DNA from 3 places in the Microbacterium proteolyticum genome. Region 1 is predicted to be linked to each of the others. Evidence: predicted binding sites of a transcription regulator. Region 1 holds the regulator's gene; each other region holds the start of a gene.
The links. Region 1 encodes HrcA, which represses chaperone genes, less so after heat shock. Its sites were predicted from a motif close to TTNGCACTCGNNNNNNNCGAGTGCNAA; they were not measured.
Positions count from the first base shown of each region.

Region 2: a site for HrcA is predicted at 4,049-4,075, ahead of groL (chaperonin GroEL). Genes of this name have one in related genera too.
Region 3: a site for HrcA is predicted at 3,070-3,096, ahead of P8R59_RS01290 (Hsp20/alpha crystallin family protein). Genes of this name have one in related genera too.

Region 1 covers NZ_CP121274.1:3,009,006-3,016,016, forward strand. Annotated here, with positions in the region: gene P8R59_RS15075 (16S rRNA (uracil(1498)-N(3))-methyltransferase) at 1-672, opposite strand, end outside; gene dnaJ (molecular chaperone DnaJ) at 675-1,796, opposite strand; gene hrcA (heat-inducible transcriptional repressor HrcA) at 1,850-2,884, opposite strand; gene hemW (radical SAM family heme chaperone HemW) at 2,966-4,183, opposite strand; gene P8R59_RS15095 (DUF1990 family protein) at 4,183-4,827, opposite strand; gene lepA (translation elongation factor 4) at 4,853-6,697, opposite strand; gene P8R59_RS15105 (alpha/beta hydrolase) at 6,776-7,011, shown strand, end outside.
Region 2 covers NZ_CP121274.1:3,583,788-3,590,798, forward strand. Annotated here, with positions in the region: gene P8R59_RS17990 (response regulator transcription factor) at 1-405, shown strand, start outside; gene P8R59_RS17995 (sensor histidine kinase) at 494-2,206, shown strand; gene groL (chaperonin GroEL) at 2,391-4,010, opposite strand; gene P8R59_RS18005 (cold-shock protein) at 4,187-4,390, opposite strand; gene P8R59_RS18010 (LytR C-terminal domain-containing protein) at 4,525-5,106, opposite strand; gene P8R59_RS18015 (DUF3263 domain-containing protein) at 5,142-5,396, opposite strand; gene P8R59_RS18020 (DUF2332 domain-containing protein) at 5,406-6,398, opposite strand; gene msrB (peptide-methionine (R)-S-oxide reductase MsrB) at 6,471-6,878, shown strand; gene P8R59_RS18030 (nitroreductase family protein) at 6,875-7,011, shown strand, end outside.
Region 3 covers NZ_CP121274.1:102,018-109,028, reverse strand. Annotated here, with positions in the region: gene P8R59_RS01310 (alpha/beta fold hydrolase) at 1-534, shown strand, start outside; gene P8R59_RS01305 (TetR/AcrR family transcriptional regulator) at 515-1,090, shown strand; gene P8R59_RS01300 (CDGSH iron-sulfur domain-containing protein) at 1,176-1,376, opposite strand; gene P8R59_RS01295 (iron-containing redox enzyme family protein) at 1,373-2,356, opposite strand; gene P8R59_RS01290 (Hsp20/alpha crystallin family protein) at 2,532-2,984, opposite strand; gene P8R59_RS01285 (HNH endonuclease signature motif containing protein) at 3,277-4,791, shown strand; gene P8R59_RS01280 (UbiA family prenyltransferase) at 4,947-5,774, shown strand; gene P8R59_RS01275 (FAD-dependent oxidoreductase) at 5,851-6,972, opposite strand; gene P8R59_RS01270 (methyltransferase domain-containing protein) at 6,965-7,011, opposite strand, start outside.

The sequences.
Region 1 (7,011 bases):
CAGCACCGTGTCGCCGAGGCGGACGAGCCGGGCACCCGCCGCCCGCAGCGCGTCGAGCTCCTCGGGCGCGATGCCGCCCTCGGGGCCCACGACGAGCACGACGTCACGATCGTCGGACGAATCGGATGCCACGGCGGTCAGCCTCTCGACGGCGGACGGCTCCAACACGAGGACGTGCGCGTCGCCCGCCCGCGCGACCAGATCCGACAGACGTGCGATGCCCTCGACCTCGGGGATCCACGCACGATGCGCCTGCTTCGCCGCCTCGCGGACGATCGTGCGCCAGCGGGCGAGGCCCTTCTCGGCCTTGGCATCCCACCGCGAGACGCTCCGCGCGGCCTGCCAGGGGACGATCGCGTCGACTCCCAGCTCGGTCGCCGCCTGCACCGCGAGCTCGTCCCGGTCGCCCTTCGCGAGCGCCTGCACGAGGACGATGCGCGGCGACGGCGCGGGAACCTCGTCGCGCGCGGTGATCCGCACGTCCACCTGCTTGGGCGTCGCGGCCGTCACGACACCGTCGAGCCACACTCCGCGTCCGTCGCCGAGCGTCACCGCCTCGTCGACGCGCACGCGCCGGACCGCGGCGGCGTGGTGCGCCTCCGGACCGGTCAGCACGACGGCGTCGCCGATCCCCGCGGCCGCCGCGTCGTCCGTGACGAAGTGCAGCGCCACGATCAGTGCCGGAAGCGGTCGCGGAATTTCGAGAACAGGCCCTGCTGGTGCTCGGCCAGGCGCGGCTGGGGGGCCTTCGTGCGCTTGGCGAACTCCTCGATGAGGGCGCGCTCCTTGTGGTCCAGTCGCGTCGGGGTCACCACGTGCACGCCGATCTTCAGATCGCCGCGCTGGCTGCCGCGCAGCGGCGTGATGCCCCGGCCCTTGATCGTCAGCACGTCGCCGGACTGCACGCCCGGTCGCACCTCGAGGTCGACGCTGCCGTCGAGCGACTCGATCGTCGTGGCGGTGCCGAGGATGGCATCCGGCATCGAGACCTCGAGGGTCGCGAGCAGGTCGTCGCCCTCGCGGCTGAAGGCGTCGTGCGACTCGACGGTGATCTCGAGGTAGAGGTCGCCGTTCGGGCCGCCCGCGGGACCGACCTCGCCCGAGCCGGGGAGCTGCAGGCGCAGGCCCGTCTCGACGCCGGCGGGGATGTCGACCGACACCGTGCGGCGGGCGCGGACGCGCCCCTGACCCTGGCAGGTTCCGCAGGGGTACGGGATCGTCGTGCCGTGGCCCTGGCAGACGCTGCAGGGCTGGCTCGTCACGACGTTGCCGAGGAGGCTGCGGACCGTGCGCTGCACGTGCCCCGACCCGTGGCAGATGTCGCAGGTCACCTCGCTCGTCCCGGGCTGCGTGCACGCGCCCTGGCAGGTCTCGCACAGGACCGCGGTGTCGACCTCGAGGTCGCGGTGCACGCCGAAGACGACGTCGCCGAGCTCGAGCGTGACGCGGACCAGAGCGTCCTGCCCGCGTTCGCGGCGGGACCGGGGACGCGGGCCGCGCCCGCCCCCGCCCTGCGCGCCGCCGAAGAACGTCTCGAAGATGTCGCTGAAGCCGCCGAAGCCGGCCGCTCCGCCGCCGCCGAACGGGTTCTGGTCGCCGCCCATGTCGTAGCGGCGACGCTGCTCGGGATCGCTCAGCACGTCGTAGGCGTGGGTGACGAGCTTGAACCGCTCGGACGCGTCCTCGCCGGGGTTCACGTCCGGGTGGAGCTCGCGCGCGAGACGCCGGTACGCACGCTTGATGTCGTCGGGGCCGGCGTCGCGCGCGACGCCGAGGACCTCGTAGTGGTCAGCCACAATCGCCTTCCTGCCCGCTCACGCGGGGTCGTTCCGTTTCCGTGCGGTTCTCGTCAACGAGCGGTGTCGTCGTCTTCGAGCATCCGGGTGAGGTAGTGCGCGACGGCGCGGACCGCCGCGAGGTTGGAGGAGTAGTCCATGCGCATGGGGCCCAGCAGGCCCACGCGCGCGCCGCCCGCGGAACCGTCGTACCGGCTCGCGAGGACGGATGCCTCCACCAGACCGAACGGTTCGTTCTCGCGGCCGATGCTGGCCGAAAGACCCTGCTCGTCGGCCACCATCTCGGTCATGAGCCGCAGCAGCGTGACCTGTTCCTCGATGGCCTCGAGAAGCGGGTAGATGCTGCCGCGGAAGTCGGATTCGCGCTTGGCGAGGGTCGCCGCGCCCGCCATGACCAGGCGGTCCTGACGGAACTCCTCGAGCTCTTCGCCGACGACGCGGAGCACCGCGTCTGCGATCGCGTCGAGCGCATTGCCGGGTCGCGGCGCGTCGGTCGTCGCGACCGTCTGCGCGCAGTCGGCGACGCTGCGGCCCACGAGCAGCGCGCCCACCCGCGCCCGCAGCTGGACGATGTCGCCCTCGGACGGCTCGAACGGGACCAGGGCGATCCGCTGGGAGACGCGGCCGGTGTCGGTGACGAGGATGACGAGCACACGGGGGCCGCCGAGGGCGACCAGCTCCACGTGCGAGAGGTTCGCGCGGGCGAACGAGGGATACTGCACGATCGCGACCTGGCCGGTCAGCTGCGTCAGCGCGCGCACCGTCCGCGCGAGAAGGTCGTCGAGGTCGCCGGCCTCGTCGAGGAAGGACGTGATGGCGCTCCGCTGCGCCGAAGACAGCGGGCGGAGCTCGGCGAGGTGGTCGACGAAGACGCGGTAGCCCTTGTCGGTCGGCACGCGCCCCGACGACGTGTGGGGAGCGACGATGAGGTCTTCGTCCTCCAGCAGCGCCATGTCGTTGCGGATCGTCGCCGCCGACACCCCGAAGGCGTGCCGCTCGACGATCGCCTTGCTGCCGACGGGTTCGCGCGTGTCGACGTAGTCCTGGACGATCGCGCGGAGCACTTGCAAGCCGCGTTCGGACACCATGGCCGGCTCCCTCCTCCTGGCACTCCGGTCACCTGAGTGCCAATTCTAGAGCACCCGCCCGCCGTGGAGCCGGAAGCGCGCTCAGGCGGTGAGGGCGCGGACGACGGCGTCGGCGAGCAGCCGGCCCCGACGCGTGAGCACGATGCGCCCGCGCACGGCATCCTGCCCTTCGACGAGGCCGTCGGCGATGAGGGATGCCACGGCCTTCCGGCCCGCGCCGAGGAGTTCGGACACCGGCAACCCCTCGCGGATCCGGCTGCGCAGGAGCACGGACTCGAGGCGCCGTGCGGTCTCGTCCGGCCGCTCGCGTGCCGCGGCCGGCGACTCCCCCGCGGCCAGGCGCTGCGCGTACGCCGCGGGATGCTTCACGTTCCACCACCGGAGTCCGGCGACGTGGCTGTGCGCGCCCGGGCCAAAGCCCCACCAGTCGGTGCCGCGCCAGTATGCGAGGTTGTGCCGCGAGCGGCGGGCCGTGTCGGTCGCCCAGTTCGACACCTCGTACCAGTCGTAGCCGGCACCGCCGAGGAGGTCGTCGGCGAGCTCGTACATGTCGGCCTGCAGGTCGTCATCCGGCATCGCCACGACGCCGGAGCGGATCTGCCGGGCGAGCTTCGTGCCGTCCTCGACGATCAGCGCGTACGCCGAGACGTGATCGGGCCGCAGCGCCGTCGCCGTCTCGAGCGACGCGCGCCAGTCGTCGAGCGACTCCCCCGGCGCGCCGTAGATGAGATCGAGCGACACGTCGAGGCCCGCGCGGCGAGCCGACGCGACCGCCGTCGCGACGTTGCGCGGGTCGTGGGTGCGGTCGAGCACCGCCAGGACGTGCGGCTGCGCGGACTGCATCCCGATCGACAGCCGGGTCACGCCCGCCGCCGCCAGCGTCTCGGCGACGCGGTCGTCGACGGTGTCGGGGTTCGCCTCCACCGTCACCTCGGCACCGTCGGCGATGCCGAACTCGTCGCGCACGGTCCCCAGCATCCGTGCCAGATCCCCCGGCGGCAGCAGCGTGGGGGTGCCGCCCCCGAAGAACACGGTGGATGCCGCACGCCGCCCGCCCGCGGCATCCATCACCCCGCCCGCCAGGCGCACCTCGGCGGCCAGCGTGTCGGCGAAGTCCTCCTGGCGCGCACCGCGGAGCTCGCTCGACGTGTAGGTGTTGAAGTCGCAGTAGCCGCAGCGCACCCGGCAGAACGGGACGTGCAGGTACACGCCGAAGTCGGCGGCGGGATCGAGCGGCAGGTCGTCGGGCAGTCGCCCGTCGACGGGGGCCGGATCGCCGAGTGGGAGCGGTCCGCCCATCAGGAGGTGTACAGCGGCGAGATCGCCCGCAGGTACCGCTGGAACAGCGCCCGCCGGCGACGGCGCACGAGACCGAGGAAGACCCGGTACGACGGCGCCGTGGGGCGGTCGAAGGCCCGCACGACGAACCACACCTCGTCGTTGTTGCGCCACTCGACCGAGAACAGTTCCTCGCCGCTGACGATCGAGTGTCCGACGGTGCCGAGGATGTAGCCCACGCGCCGCGGCTCTTCGAACACCGAGATCACGCGCAGGTGGGCGTCGGCGCGGTGGCCGTCGACCTTGCCGTGCACGCGGACGCTCGTGCCGGGGCGGACGAAGGGCGTCCCGTCGGCGGCGAACCGCTGCTCGGACTCGAGACGGCTGGGAGCGATCGGGGCGCCCTCCGCATCGAAACCGACGCCCGAGTAGCCGCCGTCGGCCGCCGGGCGCACGTCGCTGATGCTCAGCTCCTCGGACCGCAGTGGTGCCCACGACAGCAGGAGCTCGCCCGCCGCGACGAACCGCTCCTCGCCGCTGCCGATCCGCCACGCGTCCTCGGCGGGCACCGAGTGCTCCGGCGGATACTGCATCAGGTCGTGCGCCTGGGTGGCGCCGACCGCCGCGTAGTCGACCGTGTCGTCGGTGAAGTTCTGCCGGCGCATGATCCACCCCTCTCGGTTGTAAGCGCTACTTCTTGGTCTCGACGTCGCCGGACAGGGCGGCGATGAACGCCTCCTGCGGCACCTCGACGCGGCCCACCATCTTCATGCGCTTCTTGCCTTCCTTCTGCTTCTCGAGCAGCTTGCGCTTACGGGTGATGTCACCGCCGTAGCACTTGGCGAGCACGTCCTTGCGGATCGCGCGGATGGTCTCGCGCGCGATGATGCGCGCACCGATCGCGGCCTGGATGGGCACCTCGAACTGCTGCCGGGGAATGAGCTTGCGCAGGCGCTCGGCCATCAGCGTGCCGTACGCGTAGGCCTTCTCGCGGTGGACGATCGAGCTGAAGGCATCCACCTTCTCGCCCTGCAGCAGGATGTCGACCTTGACCAGGTCGGCGGTCTGCTGACCGGCCGGTTCGTAGTCGAGGCTCGCGTAGCCCTGCGTGCGGCTCTTCAGATGGTCGAAGAAGTCGAAGACGATCTCGCCGAGCGGCATGTTGTACCGCAGCTCGACGCGGTCTTCGCTGAGGTAGTCCATGCCGAGCAGCGTGCCGCGGCGCGACTGGCACAGCTCCATGACCGTTCCGACGTAGTCCTTCGGCAGCAGGATGCCGACCTTCACGATCGGCTCGGACACCGAGGCGACGCGACCGTCGGGGTACTCGCTGGGGTTGGTGACCGAGACCGTCTCGCCCGTGTCGGTGGTGACCTCGTACGTCACCGACGGGGCGGTGGTGATGAGGTCGAGGCCGAACTCGCGCGAGAGGCGCTCGGTGATGATCTCGAGGTGCAGGAGCCCCAGGAAGCCGGCGCGGAAGCCGAAGCCGAGCGCGACCGAGGTCTCGGGCTCGTATTGCAGCGAGGCGTCGGAGAGCTTGAGCTTGTCGAGGGCTTCGCGCAGCTCCGCGTAGTCGCTGCCGTCGATCGGGTAGATGCCCGAGAAGACCATGGGCTTCGGGTCGGTGTATCCGGCGAGGGCCTCGGTGGCGGGCTTGCGGTGGTTGGTGATCGTGTCGCCGACCTTGGACTGCCGCACGTCCTTCACACCGGTGATCAGGTAGCCGACCTCACCGACGCCGAGACCCTTGGTGGGCACCGGCTCGGGGCTCGAGACACCGATCTCCAGCAGTTCGTGCGTCGCTGTCGTCGACATCATCTGGATGCGTTCGCGCGGCGACAGCGCGCCGTCGACCATGCGGACGTACGTCACCACACCGCGGTACGCGTCGTACACGGAGTCGAAGATCATCGCGCGGGCCGGGGCGTCGGCCTTGCCGACCGGGGCCGGGATCTTCTCGACGATGAGGTCGAGCAGCTCTTCGACTCCCATGCCCGTCTTGCCGCTCACCCGCAGCACGTCTTCCGGTTTGCCGCCGATGAGACCCGCGAGTTCGGCCGCGTACTTCTCGGGATCGGCCGCCGGGAGGTCGATCTTGTTGAGCACCGGGATGATCGTCAGATCGTTCTCGAGCGCGAGGTAGAGGTTCGCGAGCGTCTGCGCCTCGATGCCCTGCGCGGCGTCGACGAGGAGGATCGCGCCCTCGCACGCGGCGAGCGAGCGGCTGACCTCGTACGTGAAGTCGACGTGGCCGGGCGTGTCGATCATGTTCAGGGCGAACGTCTCGCCGTCGATCGCCCACGGCATCCGCACCGCCTGCGACTTGATCGTGATGCCGCGCTCGCGCTCGATGTCCATGCGGTCGAGGTACTGCGCGCGCATGTCGCGGTCGCTGACGACGCCGGTGATCTGCAGCATGCGGTCGGCCAACGTCGACTTGCCGTGGTCGATGTGGGCGATGATGCAGAAGTTGCGGATCTGCGCCGGCGGGGTGGCGGACGGCTCGAGGGGCTTCAGGGCGCGCGGTGACATGTTCCGTCGATTCTACGGGCGACCGGCGACATCCCCGTCCCGAGCCGCTGCAAAGGCGATGTTCGTAGGCTGGATGCCATGACGGTCCAGGTCGTGCTCGTGCACGGCATCCGGACGTCCGCGACCATGTGGCGGGCCCAGGTCGAGCACCTGCGGGAACGCGGCAACCCGGTCACCGCGGTGGATCTGCCGGGGCACGGAACCCGCCGCGGCGAGGTCTTCACGCTCGACGAGGCGTTCGCGACGATCGACAGAGCGGTTCAGGATGCCGCGACCCGGGGTCCCGTCCTCCTCGTCGGGCACTCGATGGGCGG
Region 2 (7,011 bases), 570 kb from region 1:
GGCGGCGACGACTACGTCACGAAGCCGTTCAGCCTCGACGAGATCGTGGCCCGCATCCAGGCGATCCTCCGTCGCACGATGCAGGCGGACGAGGAGTCGGTGATCCGGACGGGTGAGCTGACCATGGATCAGGACACGCACGACGTCAACGTCGGCGACGTCTCGATCGATCTCAGCCCCACCGAGTTCAAGCTCCTCCGCTACCTGATGCTGAACCCGAACCGCGTGCTCTCGAAGGCGCAGATCCTCGACCACGTCTGGGAGTACGACTTCAACGGCGACGCGGGCATCGTCGAGAGCTACATCTCCTACCTGCGCCGCAAGATCGACCCGCACTCCTCGGAGCCGCTCATCCAGACCAAGCGCGGATTCGGCTACATGCTGAAGTCCGGCAAGACCGCCTGAGCGGAGAGCGATCCTGGAGAACTCCGACGATGCACTGACGCACTGGTGGCGCCGGCTGAGCCTTCGCACGAAGGTCACCGGCGTCACGGTGACGCTGCTGGCCGTCGGGCTCGTCGCCGCCGGCATCGGCACGCTCGTGTTCCTGCGTACGACGCTCATCAACAACCTCGACGAACAGCTGGGCCAGCAGGCGGCGGGCAACATCGCCAACAGCATCTTCGTCACCAACGACGTCGAAGGGCAGCTCACCTTCACGCAGGTCGACAACGCCCCGCAGATCGGCTCGATGGTCGTCGTCTACGGTCCTGACGGGCAGCGCGTGGCGTTCTACAACGGCACGGCGATGAAGACCGTGCCGCAATTGCCCGAGACCTTCTCGGTCGAGCAGACCTACAGCCAGGTCGACCGTCGCATCGACCTGGACGACCCGGTCTCCGGGCAGCACTTCATCGCGCGGGTGGGTCTGCTGCAGGTACCGGGCAACAACAGCTTCTACACCCAGATGGTCATCCAACCGCTGGCGCCGACCGACCGGATCGTGGCGGCATACGTCGGCATCTACGGTTTCGTGGCGCTGCTGATCCTGATCGCGAGCGCACTGCTCACGCGTGCCCTGGTGACGCTGACCTTCCGCAGCCTCGGCCAGGTCGAGACGACGGCCATGGACATCGCCGCGGGCGACTTCAGCCAGCGTCTGACGGACATCGTCCCCGACACCGAGGTGGGCCGACTCAAGGCGGCGATCAACGCGATGCTCGGGCGCATCGACGGCGCCCTGAATCAGCGGGATGCCACGGTCCGGCAGATGCGCCGGTTCATCGGCGACGCGAGCCACGAACTGCGCACCCCGCTCGTGACCATGCGCGGGTACGCCGAGCTGTACCGGATGGGGGCGATCCGATCCGATGAGGACGTGGCCCAGGCCATGGAGCGCATCGAGAAGGAAGCCATCCGCATGGGGGCCCTCGTCGAAGACCTCCTCGCGCTCGCGCGCCTCGATGAGAGACGCGACGTGGCGATCACGACCCTCGACCTGCGTCCCATCGCCCGCGATGCCGCGCTCGACCTCCGCGTGACCTCCCCGCAGCGCGAGGTCACCGTCGACGACACGACCAGCCGCGCCGCCATCGTCCTGCCCGTCATGACGCTCGATCCCGAACTCCCCGCCGAGGACGGTGCGGCGACGCCCGGCCGACGACGGACGGCACCGACCACCTCGGCGATGGCGATCGCCGGTGCGACGCTCTCCCGCCTCCGGCGTCGACGCGACGCCGGCGACACCGCGGAGACCGAGCCGGCACCGAAGGGCCCGGTCGACGCGACCGCGCAGCCGCGGCGGGTGACGAGCCTGGCACCGATCGTCCTCGGTGACGAGAACCGCGTCCGCCAGGTCGTCGCGAACCTCCTCGGCAATGCCCGCCGGTTCACTCCGGACGACTCCCCCATCGGCTTGCGCGTGGGGGTGGATGCCGAGACCGACATGGGGTGGATCGAGGTCATCGACCACGGCGAAGGTGTGCCCGAGCAGATCCGCGAGCAGATCTTCCAGCGCTTCTGGCGCGCCGACACCTCGCGCACCCGCGAAACCGGCGGCTCCGGACTCGGCCTGTCGATCGTGGCATCCATCGTCGACCTGCTGCACGGGAAGGTCGAGGTGGCCGACACCCCCGGCGGTGGCGCGACCTTCCGGGTGTCGCTGCCGCTCGCGGAGCGTCGGGATGCCAGCGAGCACGCGCTCATCACGACGCAGCCGCTCGAGCGGCTCCCCGAGGCCCTTCGGCCCGAGATCGCCGACGAGTAGCCCCCGCAGCGCGGCGCTGGCCCGCGCCGCGCTCCGCTGACTTCGGGCGAATGCCCGCGCCGACCCTGCCCATGCGTACATTCGCGCCAAGTCAACACCGACCGAAGCCGCCCGCGGCTCGCGCCCCGACGAAAGAACGCCCCCTCCCGAAGGAGGGGGCGTTCTTTCAGCGCTCAGGCGTGGATCAGAAGTCCATGCCGCCGGTCGGGTCGCCCGCGGGAGCGGCGACCTTCTCGGGCTTGTCGGCGACGACGGCCTCGGTGGTGAGGAAGAGACCGGCGATCGATGCGGCGTTCTGCAGCGCGGAGCGCGTCACCTTGGCGGGGTCGATGATGCCCTGCGCGAACAGGTCACCGTACTCGCCGGTCGCGGCGTTGAGGCCGTGGCCCACGGGGAGCTCGGAGACCTTGTTGGCCACGACGCCGGGCTCGAGGCCGGCGTTGAGGGCGATCTGCTTGAGCGGAGCCTCGATGGCGACGCGGACGATGTTCGCCCCCGTGGCCTCGTCACCGACGAGCTCGAGGTTCGCCAGAGCCGTCTTGCCGGCCTGGATGAGCGCGACGCCACCACCGGCGACGACACCCTCTTCCACTGCGGCCTTGGCGTTGCGGACGGCGTCCTCGATGCGGTGCTTGCGCTCCTTGAGCTCGACCTCGGTCGCGGCACCGGCCTTGATGACGGCGACGCCACCGGCGAGCTTGGCGAGGCGCTCCTGGAGCTTCTCGCGGTCGTAGTCGCTGTCGGTGTTCTCGATCTCGCGGCGGATCTGGGTCACGCGACCCTCGATCAGCGCGGAGTCACCGGCACCCTCGACGATGGTCGTCTCGTCCTTGGTGATGATGACCTTGCGCGCACGGCCGAGCAGGTCGACGGTCGCGTTCTCGAGCTTGAGGCCCACCTCTTCGGTGATGACCTGGCCGCCGGTGAGGATCGCGATGTCCTGCAGCTGCGCCTTGCGACGGTCGCCGAAGCCGGGCGCCTTGACGGCCACCGACTTGAAGATGCCGCGGATCTTGTTGAGCACGAGCGTCGCGAGAGCCTCGCCCTCGACGTCCTCGGCGATGATGAGGAGTTCCTTGCCCTCCTGGATCACCTTGTCGACGATGGGCAGAAGGTCCTTGATGTTCGAGATCTTCTGGTTCGCGATCAGGATGTACGGGTCTTCGAAGACCGCTTCCTGACGCTCGGGGTCGGTGACGAAGTAGGGGTTGATGTACCCCTTGTCGAAGCGCATGCCTTCGGTGAGCTCGAGCTCGGTGCCGAAGGTGTTGGACTCCTCGACGGTGACCACGCCCTCCTTGCCGACCTTGTCGATCGCCTCGGCGATGAGCTCGCCGATCGCGGGGTCAGCGGCCGAGATGGAGGCGGTCGCGGCGATCTGCTCCTTCGACTCGACCTCCTTGGCCGAAGCGAGGAGCTCGTCGGTCACGGCCTTGACGGCCTTCTCGATGCCCTTCTTGAGCGAGATGGGGTCGGCGCCGGCCGCGACGTTGCGCAGACCCTCGCGCACGAGCGCCTGAGCGAGGACGGTCGCGGTGGTGGTTCCGTCACCGGCGACGTCGTCGGTCTTCTTGGCGACCTCCTTGACCAGCTCGGCGCCGATCTTCTCGTACGGGTCGTCGAGCTCGATCTCCTTGGCGATCGAGACACCGTCGTTCGTGATCGTGGGGGCGCCCCACTTCTTCTCGAGCACGACGTTGCGACCGCGGGGGCCCAGGGTCACCTTGACGGCGTCGGCCAGGGTGTTGAGGCCGCGCTCGAGACCGCGACGGGCCTCTTCGTCGAAAGCGATGATCTTTGCCATAAGTTTGTCGTCCCTCCCGGACGGGTGACTTCCAGTTTTTGGCACTCGACGAAAGCGAGTGCTAATTCATTCTGGCACTCGCCCCTGGTGAGTGCAAGCCACACGACACCCCCGGACACGACGACGCCGCGGCCCCCGTGAACGGGGACCGCGGCGTGCGGGAAAGTGAGAGGCGGTCAGGCGATGAGGCGAACCGACTCGGCCTGCGGGCCCTTCTGACCGGACCCGACGGTGAACTCGACGGCCTGTCCTTCCTCGAGGACTCGGAAGCCGGACATCTCGATGTTCGAGTAGTGGACGAAGACGTCCTGGCCGTCCGTCACGGTGATGAAACCGTAACCCTTCTCGGCGTTGAACCATTTGACGGTGCCTTGGGCCATGCGAACTCTCCTGTTGCTGAACGACGTGGTCATCGTAAGCACGGGGAGCCGCGTGATTCCGGCCCGGGAGGCCATTGTTGACACGGCGGCATCCAACTTTTTACGCCGCGGAAACACCGGACGGCCGCAAGGGCTCAGGGGGTGGGCTGAGCCGCCCTGTCGAGACCGATCACCACGACCAGACGCTTCTCGGCGCTTTCGTCGTCGGCGGTGTTCGGATCGTCGGTGGGTTGGAGGAAGTCGCTCTGCGCGACCTCCGCGCTTCCGATCGCCGCGGCGAGGCCGAGCGCGGCCTGCTCGTCCGCCGAACTCTTGTAGTACACGGTCGTGGTGGCGAAGTCGGTCGTGTCGGAGTCGCCCGTCTGGACGGCGTCGCCCGACCACCCGAGGGCCACGATCTGATCCCGGAGGTTGCCCGCGAGGCCCTCGTCGGCGGTGCCGTTGAGGACGACCACCGAGTAGGAGGTGTCGATGGCCGGCGGAGTGGTCTCGGCCACGGTCGGCGTCGGCTCGGGATCGGACGACAACGAGATCCGCCCGGATGCCACGAGCACCCCGAAGATCCCGACGACGATGAGGACGATCGTTGCCAGCGCGGCCCAGAGGAAGACGAGCCACCCGCGCGAGCGAGGGCGCTCCGCCCGGTGGGCGCCGACGCGGCCGTCACCGTCCGGAAGGTCGTCGAAGCGATCCCGCGGGAAGGTCGATCTGGGCATTGGACGATGTTACCGGTCGGTTCCCCAGCGTCCGATCAGCGTGACGCCGTGCGCCCGAGGCGCGTGCGGTGCTGCTCGGCGGCCTCGTCCCGGCGGCGGCGGAGGCGCCGCACCAGCATCGGGTCGTGCGCCAGCGCCTCTGGGTCGTCGAGCAGACGCCCGAGCAGCTGGTAGTACCGGGCGGGCGCGAGGTCGAACTCCGCGCGGATCGCCTCTTCCTTCGCGCCGCCGTGGCGACGCCACTCACCTTCGAACGCGAGGAACGCGCGGTCACGGTCGGAGAGAGGCACGACCTCACGCTACTGCGCGCGGAAGGCGGATCCCGGATGCCACGCCACCCAAGCTCCGAGCGGGTCGACGCTGGCGAGGACCTCCCCGTCCAGCGCGAGCGCGAAGCCCCCCGGACGGAGGTCGGGCGTCTCGTTCCACGCATCGTGGAGGCCCGCGGCATCCAGGGTGACCCACCGCCCCGCGGCACGCGCGGCCGCGATGACGTCTCCGCGGTGACGCCGCGGCACGTGCGCGAGGACACCGGGCGTGGTGACGACCAGGGTCGCATCGCGCGGGGCGAGCGCCGCGAGCGCCGGGAGCGCCGCGGCCCCGTCCCCCTCGACGAGGAGGGGCGGATCGCCTGCGGCGATGTCGAGGGCCGCGGTGATCCGCTCGCGGCGGCCCTCCTCCCCCGGCCACACCAGCCCGGTGAGCCAGGCGCGATCGCGCGCATCCCGCGCGTCGAGCGGCTCGAGGTCGATCCCCGCCCGCCACACGACCTCGGGGAGGCGCAGCGGAGGGTCGCCCTCGATCTCGGACTCCAGCACCACCGGGCTCGGTCCGTCCGACGGGTCGAGGATCTGCACGGCGCCGTCCGAGGCGCGGAAGCGGTACGAGTACCGGTCGGGGTACAGGCAGAGTCCCGCACTGGCGCCGATCTCGATCAGCGCGATCGGCCCCTCGATGAGCGACAGCGCCGGCAGCAGCGCGGCGCATCGCAGCGGTTCGTTCGTCTGGAGGGTCCGCCCAGTGCACTCGTCGACGATCGCGTCGGCGTGCGCGACGACCCACGCGGCCCATCGATCCCCCGTCTCCATCGGCGCGCCGAGCAGACGCATGACCGCGAAGACGAGCGGCGGCTGGCGATGCGTGTCCGGGATCCGCGCCAGCACCTCGGCGACATCCGGATCGATCTCGACCCGTCGCGCCCAGTCCTGGTACACGCGGGAGCGGCCGCGCGCTTCGTCGCGGGCGAACCGCCCGTAGCGGTCGACGACGGCGGTCACGGCATCCTGGTCCACCCCGCGATTATCGCGCCACGGGCATCGCGCGTCCTGGACACGAGACAATGGAGGGGACGAAGGAGACCATCCATGACCTACGCCGTCGAAAAGTCCGACGACCAGTGGCGGGCAGAGCTGACGCCCGACCAGTACGCGGTCCTGCGCCAGGCCGGCACCGAGCGCGCCTGGACGGGCGAGCTGCTCGATGAGAGCCGCGCCGGCCTCTACGCGTGCGCCGCGTGCGGCGCCGAGCTGTTCCAGAGCGGCACCAAGTTCGACTCGCACTGCGGGTGGCCGAGCTTCTACGAGTCGGTGCGCCCCGAGGCCGTCGAACTGATCGAGGACAACAGCCACGGCATGCAGCGCACCGAGGTGCGCTGCGCGAACTGCGGCTCGCACCTGGGCCACGTCTTCCCCGACGGGTTCGGGACGCCCACCGGTGACCGCTACTGCATGAACTCGCTGTCGCTGAACTTCACCCCCGTCGACGAGGCATGAGCGCGCTCGAGGCGATGCGCGACCGCCGGTCGTGGTCGAAGGTCACCGATCTCGCCCCCACCGGACCCGAGCTCGAGGCGTTCGTCGCGGCGGCCGGTCGCGTGGCCGACCACAAGTCGCTGCGTCCGTGGCG
Region 3 (7,011 bases), 930 kb from region 1:
GCGGGGGCCTCGATGAGCGCCGGTGCCGCGATCATCGCGGCCGGCGAGCGCCCCGATCTTGTGAGCGCCCTCGTGCTGCTCGGGCCCTTCGCCCGCAACGGCAACGCCGCGCTCGGGATGCTCCTGCGCGTGCTGCTCGCCCGTCCCTGGGGGCCGGCCGTCTGGCGCGGCTACTCCGCGTCGCTGTGGCCGGGACTCGGCGTCGGTGCGCGCGAACGGGCCGCACACCTGTCGCGCCGACTCGCGCGGCCCGGACGGTGGCGGGCGTTCTCCCGCACCACGCGCGTCGATCACTCCGTCGTCGCGCCGTTCCTGCCGCGCGTCACCGCTCCCGCGCTCGTCCTGATGGGAGAGGCGGACCCCGACTGGAAGGACCCCGCCGCCGAGGCCGCCTGGCTCGCCGGCGAGCTCTCCGCCGACGTCCAGCTCGTCCCCGGCGTGGGCCACGCGCCGATGCTCGAGGCTCCCGACGTCGTCGCCGACCGGGTGCTCATGCTCCTCGCGGAGGTGACCGGTGCCGCGGGCCGGTCTTGACGCCGACGTCGTCGTCCGCCGCGCCGCCGAGCTCGTCGACGCCGAAGGAGTGGCATCCCTGACGCTCTCCCGCGTCGCCGCCGCCCTCGGCGTCGCCGCTCCTAGCCTGTACAAGCACGTCGGCGGTCTCGGCGATCTGACGGATCGCCTCGCGCTCGCCGCCACCCGCGCCTTCGGCGACGCCCTCGCGCGATCGTCGCGCGGGGTGTCGTCCCGCGACGCCCTCGCGGCGCTGGCCGCGGCCTACCGGGGTTTCGCACGCGAGCGTCCCGGCATGTACGAACTCGCCCAGCGCGGGGGGACCGGTCCCGAGTGGGAGCAGGCGGCGGCCGAGGTCGTAGACGAGATCACCCGGGCGCTCGCCGGGTACGGCGCGGGGGCGGCCGACGTCCACCGCATCCGGTACGTCCGTTCGGCTCTGCACGGGTTCACCGATCTGGAGAGGGTCGGCGGTTTCCGTCAGCCCGAGTCGGTGGACGAGACCTTCGCGCGCCTCGTCGACGCGCTGGATGCCGAACTCTCCCGGCCCGTGGACGGCGAGCGCGCGGCGAAGTGACGGCATCCCCGTCGGCGGGAACGACTCCGGCGTGGGCGATCGGGCTCAGGATGCCGGGTCGCGCGGACCGTCCGCGACGGATGGGTCAGTCGTCGGTGCGGAACCCGGCGGGCTTGTGCGTCCCGTCGCAGAACGGCTTGATCGTGGACAGGCCGCACCGGCACAGCGCCACCGTGCGCCGGCGCTTATCGATCGGGGCGCCGTCGGCGTCGCGCAGGTCCACGTCTCCGCGCACGAGCAGAGGACCGTCGGGATAGGCCGTGATGCGCGGACGCTCGGCGGTCACCGGGCGTCCTCGGGGCGCAGTGAGGACGCGCCACGCCCCCAGGCATCGAGCAGGTGCTCGCCCACGCGACCATCGACGCTCAGGCAGACGGCGGCGCCGAACAGGATGTCGGGGAGCAGATCGGGGCGGTCCTCGGCGAGGGTGCCGGCGAGGTCGCGGGCCGCGATCTGCTCGTGCACCGCGTCGGCTTCGACGTGCTCGTCGAAGTAGCCGCACACGTCGTCATCGAAGCCCAGTCGACGCAATCCCTCGGCGTACAGGCGGTTCGGGATCGAGGACGTCATCTCGAACGCCGCGAGGTGTCCGACGATCGCGCCGAGGAGGCGCCGGTTGAGGCCGAACATCGACATCGCATTGTGAGATGCCAGGGTCACGGCGGGCACGTCGTCGACGTAGGCGCCATAGGCGTCGGAGAGCCCGGCCGCGCGCACGGCACGGGCGAAGAGCTCGGCGTGGACGCGCTCGGGGTTGCCGCCGCCGTACTCGTCGGACTGGATCTCCACGAGCGCGGCTTTCGGGCGTCCGGCCAGGCGCGGGATCGCCCAGGAGTGCGGATCGGCCTCCCGCAGCGTATAGACCGAGCGGTGCACGAGGAACTCGTGCGCCTGGTCGAGGGTCGCCTTCTTCGCGAGGTGGCGCGAGAGGCTCGGACCGCCGTCGGCGGCGGTCAGGGTGAAGAGCGCGCGGGCCACGGCATCCGCGGTCGCCGCCGGGAGTTCGGGCGGGAGGATACGCGCTCGCAGCGCGGCCTCGAACGCCCGCTCGATGACGCCGCGGGTGGCGATGAGCGACGGCTCCCACTCGAGCTCGGGGTCGAACGCCGAGACCGACCCGTAGGCCGAGGCGTACAGCGCGAAGAGGGCGAGCTGAAGGTCGTCGTCGGTCTCGACGTCGGGCGACGCGGCGGCGGCCGCGTCGGCGAGGACCGTGTGGTTCGTCGCCGCGCCCACGCCGAGGTGGTGCAGGACGGCGGCGCTCACCGGGCCGCGCGGAGTGAAGGGAAGGGCGGGCACGTCATCGGCGTCGATGGCGGCCGGCGGATCGTGGGGGGAGAGGGTCGCGGACACCGGAGCACTCTGCGGGCAGCGCTCCGGATCGCCGAGGGCCTTGACACGGGCGGAGGGGGCGACCCGTCGGCCGCCCCCTCCGGGGTGCTCACTGCTCGATCGGCTGCGGGGTGCTCTCGTGAGCCTCGATCACGTCGCCGGCGTCGTCGGTGGACACCGCGATCCGACGCGGCTTCGCCTTCTCGCTCACGGGGATCGTGACGGAGAGCACTCCATTGCGGTAGGCGGCGCTGATGCGCTCGGTGTCGATGCCCTGGCCGAGGTTCAGCTGTCGGACGAACGACGCGGTCTCTCGCTCGCGCGTGATCCACTTGACGTCGTCACCCGCGGCGAGGGTGCGCTCGGCGCGGATCGTGAGCAGCTGACCGTCGACGTCGATGTCGACCGAGCCCGGGTCGACGCCCGGAAGGTCGGCGGACAGGACGTAGTGGTCGCCGTCGCGGTACAGGTCCATCGGCATGCGTCGCGGTCCGCCGCGGCGGGCGTCGAGGAGCGTCGACGCGAGGCGGTCGAGGTCGCGGAAGGGGTCGTAGGTGGCCATGGTCGTTCTCCTTTTCGATCGGTCCGGATGCGGCATCCGGAAGGTTCATTGAAGTTGAGCCTCTGTCGCTCAACTTGGTGTCAGATTAGCACTCTCGTAGGGAGAGTGCCAAGAGTTCAGGTGCGTGTTGCGTGGCGGTCGTCGCGTCGTCGGGGCGCGCGGTGGGCGCCGCGTCGTCGCTGCGATGTCGCGGGCCGTGCGCCCCTTCTGCACAGGTCTCGCAGGTCGGAAGTTGTTCACAGATTTGCCACCTGATCTGGGAAACGTCGTGGGTTTCGTTCAGCGTTCGGATATGTCTTCGAATGTTTCGCCCGAGCCGTCCGGGTCGAGGGTCGTGGCGATCGACGTGGGGGTGTTGGCGGGTCTGGTCGCGGATGTCGTCGTCGCCGAGGCTGCGGTCGCGTCGGCGGAGGTCGCGCGCGTACGGGCGTTGGCCGCGGTCGGACGACTCGCGCTGGATGCCGCGGCGACGACACGGGCGTCGGTGCGAGCCGCGGAGATGGCGTTGCGGGAGGTGGCGTCCGAGGTGGCGGCCGCGTGCCGGGGGTCGGATCGGACGGTGCAGCGCGACATCGACGACGCGATGACGCTGGTGGAGTCGTTCCCGCGAACCGTCGCGGCGTGGGAGAGCGGGGCGATATCGCGGCGGTATGTGCGGGTGATCGCGGACGCCGGGGCGGGGCTGCCGGTGGAACGGAGGGCGGTCTTCGATGCCGAGGCCGTGTCCCTCGCGGGGGAGGCGTCCAGTCCGGGCCGGTTGAAGAGCCGGCTCGCCGTGGCCGCGCAGAGGTTGCATCCGCGGACGGTCACCGAGCGCCACCGGGCCGCGCGCGAGTTGCGGTGCGTGCGCGTGGTCCCGGCGGCGGAGGGCATGTCGGATCTGATCGCGACCCTCCCGACCGTGCTCGCCGAAGCGATCCACGACCGGGTGACGCAGCAGGCCCGGGTCATCGTGGACGCGGCGCGGGACGCGAAGGCGGGCGACGCACTCGGCGATGCCGCCTCCGGCGACATGGCCTCGACGGGCGGGGTCACCCGAGGGGGGACTCCGTCGCCGACGGGCCGGGCGAGCGGTGACGGTGCCGTCGACGGCGACCCGGTCGCCGGTCCCGTCCTCCCGAAGCCGGATACGCGCACGATGGACCAGGTGCGGGCGGACGTGTTCGCCGACATGCTCCTCACCGGCGACCCGACTCTCGACCCCACCCGACCCGACGACGGACCCGGCACCCTCGGCAAGATCCGCGCGAGGGTCCAGGTCGTCGTGCCGGCCATGACCATGCTCGCGCCGGGAGGGGAGAACGCGGCTCCGGCCGAGCTCGTCGGCCGCGGTCCCATCGATGCGGAAACCGCACGGCGCCTCGCCGAGGCCACCCGCGTCCCCTGGGATCGGGTGATCACCCACCCCGTCACCGGCGCCGTCCTGCACACCGACACCTACCACCGCACCACCGCGATCGACCGGCACCTGCGTGCCCGTGACCGCCGCTGCCGATGGCCCGGGTGCACTGCTCCCGCGATCCGTTGCGAGATCGACCACACCACCGACTGGGCGCACGGCGGGACCACCGACGTCCGCAATCTCGCCTGCCTGTGCCAACGGCACCACACGCAGAAGCAGTTCACGCGCTGGAGCGTGACGCAGCTCCCCGACGGACTCCTCGAATGGACCTCACCCACCGGCCGCGTCTACACCGACCACCCCGATCCGTATCCCTCCGCCGTCCCACCCGCCAGTGTTCGATTCGCACCCAACCCACTCCCCTGGGAGAAGCGGGTCGATGATGACGAGACGGCGGGTCCGTGAGCACGGAACAGACTTCGGGCCTGCCGCTGACCTCGAGCGCGCTGCTGTTTCCGAGCGCTGCTGCTTCCGAGCGCCGCTATTCCTGGAGGCGATAGTTCCCTGGGGCCGTGACGGGCCGCCCGCCCCGGGCGCGCGGGAGGCGGTACCGTCGTCACGTGCCCGATGCCCCCGCGAAGACACCGCTCGTGCGGGCGCTCTGGGGTGCGACGCATCCCGGACCGACGCTCGTCGTCACGACCCTGTCGCTGGCGCTCGGCGTCGCCGCCGGTCTCGAGCCGTGGCGTCTGCTGCTGCTCGTCGTCGCCGTGTTCGCAGGTCAGGTCTCCGTCGGGCTGTCGAACGACGCGATCGACGCCGGCCGCGACGTCGCCGTTGGACGCACCGACAAGCCGGTCGCCAGCGGAGCGCTCACCCCGGAACGGGCGCTCGGGGTGGCGGTGGCATCCCTCGCCCTGGCTCTCGCGCTTTCGGCGCCGCTCGGACCGGGACTCGTCGCCGCCCACGCGCTCGCGCTCGCCTCGGCCTGGGCCTACAACGCGGGGCTGAAGTCCACGCCGCTGTCGATCGTGCCGTTCCTGGTCAGCTTCGGTCTGTTCCCCTCGTTCCCGACCCTCGCGCTGCCGGCTCCCGCGCTCGCCGCGCCGTGGGCCTCGCTCGCGGGGGCGGCACTGGGCGCCGCAGTGCACCTGACGAACGTCGTCCGCGATCTCGACGACGACCGTGCGACCGGGGTGCGCGGATTGCCGCACCGGCTCGGCGCCCGCGTCAGCGTCGTCGCCGCTGCGGCGGGGATCGTGCTGGGCGCCGTCGCCGTCTTCGCAGGGTCGGGCGGAGGTGTCGTCGGAGGTGTGTTCTTCGGCGCGGTCGTGCTCGTCGCGGTCGCGACGATCGCCCTCGCCGTGGCACGGCCGCCCGGGCGCGCGGTGTTCCGACTGACCATGCTCGCGGCGCTGCTGCTGGCGGCACAGCTCGTCATCACGTGAGTGCACGGCCTGCCGATCGTGACCCTCCGCCTCGGCTCGGCCCGCCGAGACCCGGGACGCCCCTAGGCCCCTGCGCTCAGCCGCCTCGCGCGGCGGCGTCGAAGTCCATCGCATAGGCGCGCGTGAACGCCGCCGCCCCCGGGCCGCGGAGCACGGTGCGCAGCGCCACCGATCGGGTCGCGTGCCCGGGCGCCGAGGCGCCTCGCCCCAGCATCGTGTTCAGGAACGCCAGACGGGCGGCGTGCCGGACAGACGCCAGACGTCCCTGTTCCCACGCGGCCAGCCGTCGTGGTTCGGTCCCGCGCACCCACTCCGCCAGCAGGGGAGAAAGGGTGAGGGCATCCAGCAGGCCGAGGTTCATGCCCTGACCGCCGATCGGGCTGACCTCGTGCGCCGCGTCGCCGACGACGATCACCCGCCCCCTCCGCAGCGCGGGAGCCACGGCGCGCCGCACGCGGAACGTCGACGCCGTCGACGTGTCCACATCGAGCCCCACACGATCGGCCAGCGCCGCACGGAGGAACTCCGCGGCATCCGGGACATCCGCCTTCCCCGCCCACGCCACGAGACGCCGTCTGCCTCCGGGCAACGGGAACGACTCGACCACGCCGCCGCGCTCGAGGTGCACGAGCGCGGTCGCATCGCCCGGGGCGGCGACATCGACCATCGCGTACCGGTCGGAGTAGTGGTGCGTGTGCACGGCGCCCGGGCGATACACGAGCTCGCGCCCGGCCCACCCCGATGCGACCACCACGATCCCGGCGCGAAGATCCACCTCGCCCGTCGGACCGACCGCCTGCACGCGTACTCCCGCGCCGTCCTCGCGGACCGCGGTCACGCGCACGCCCCGCGAGACCGCCGGCGCAAGCTCCGTGAGCACGTCGACGGTGTCCGACTGGGGAAGCGCGGCGACGAACGGATGCCGCGCCCGCAGCCGATCGAATCGGATCGTCGCGAGCGTGCGGCCGTCCGCGCGGGCCTCGCCGCGGCCGATGCGCACGGCCCGGGCCAGAAGCGCGTCGGTCGCGCCGGAGGCCTCGAGGTGCGCGAGGGAGGGGGAGTGGATGCCGATCGCCCGCGTCCCGGCATCCAACCCCGTTCGTCGCTCCACGATGGCGACGTCGACGCCGCGCACGCGGAGGTCGGCGGCGAGCGCCAGCCCGACCGGACCCGCCCCCACCACGAGGACGTCAGCCATGAGCCCCCGCCATCCCGTCGGCGACGGCGAGCACGCGGA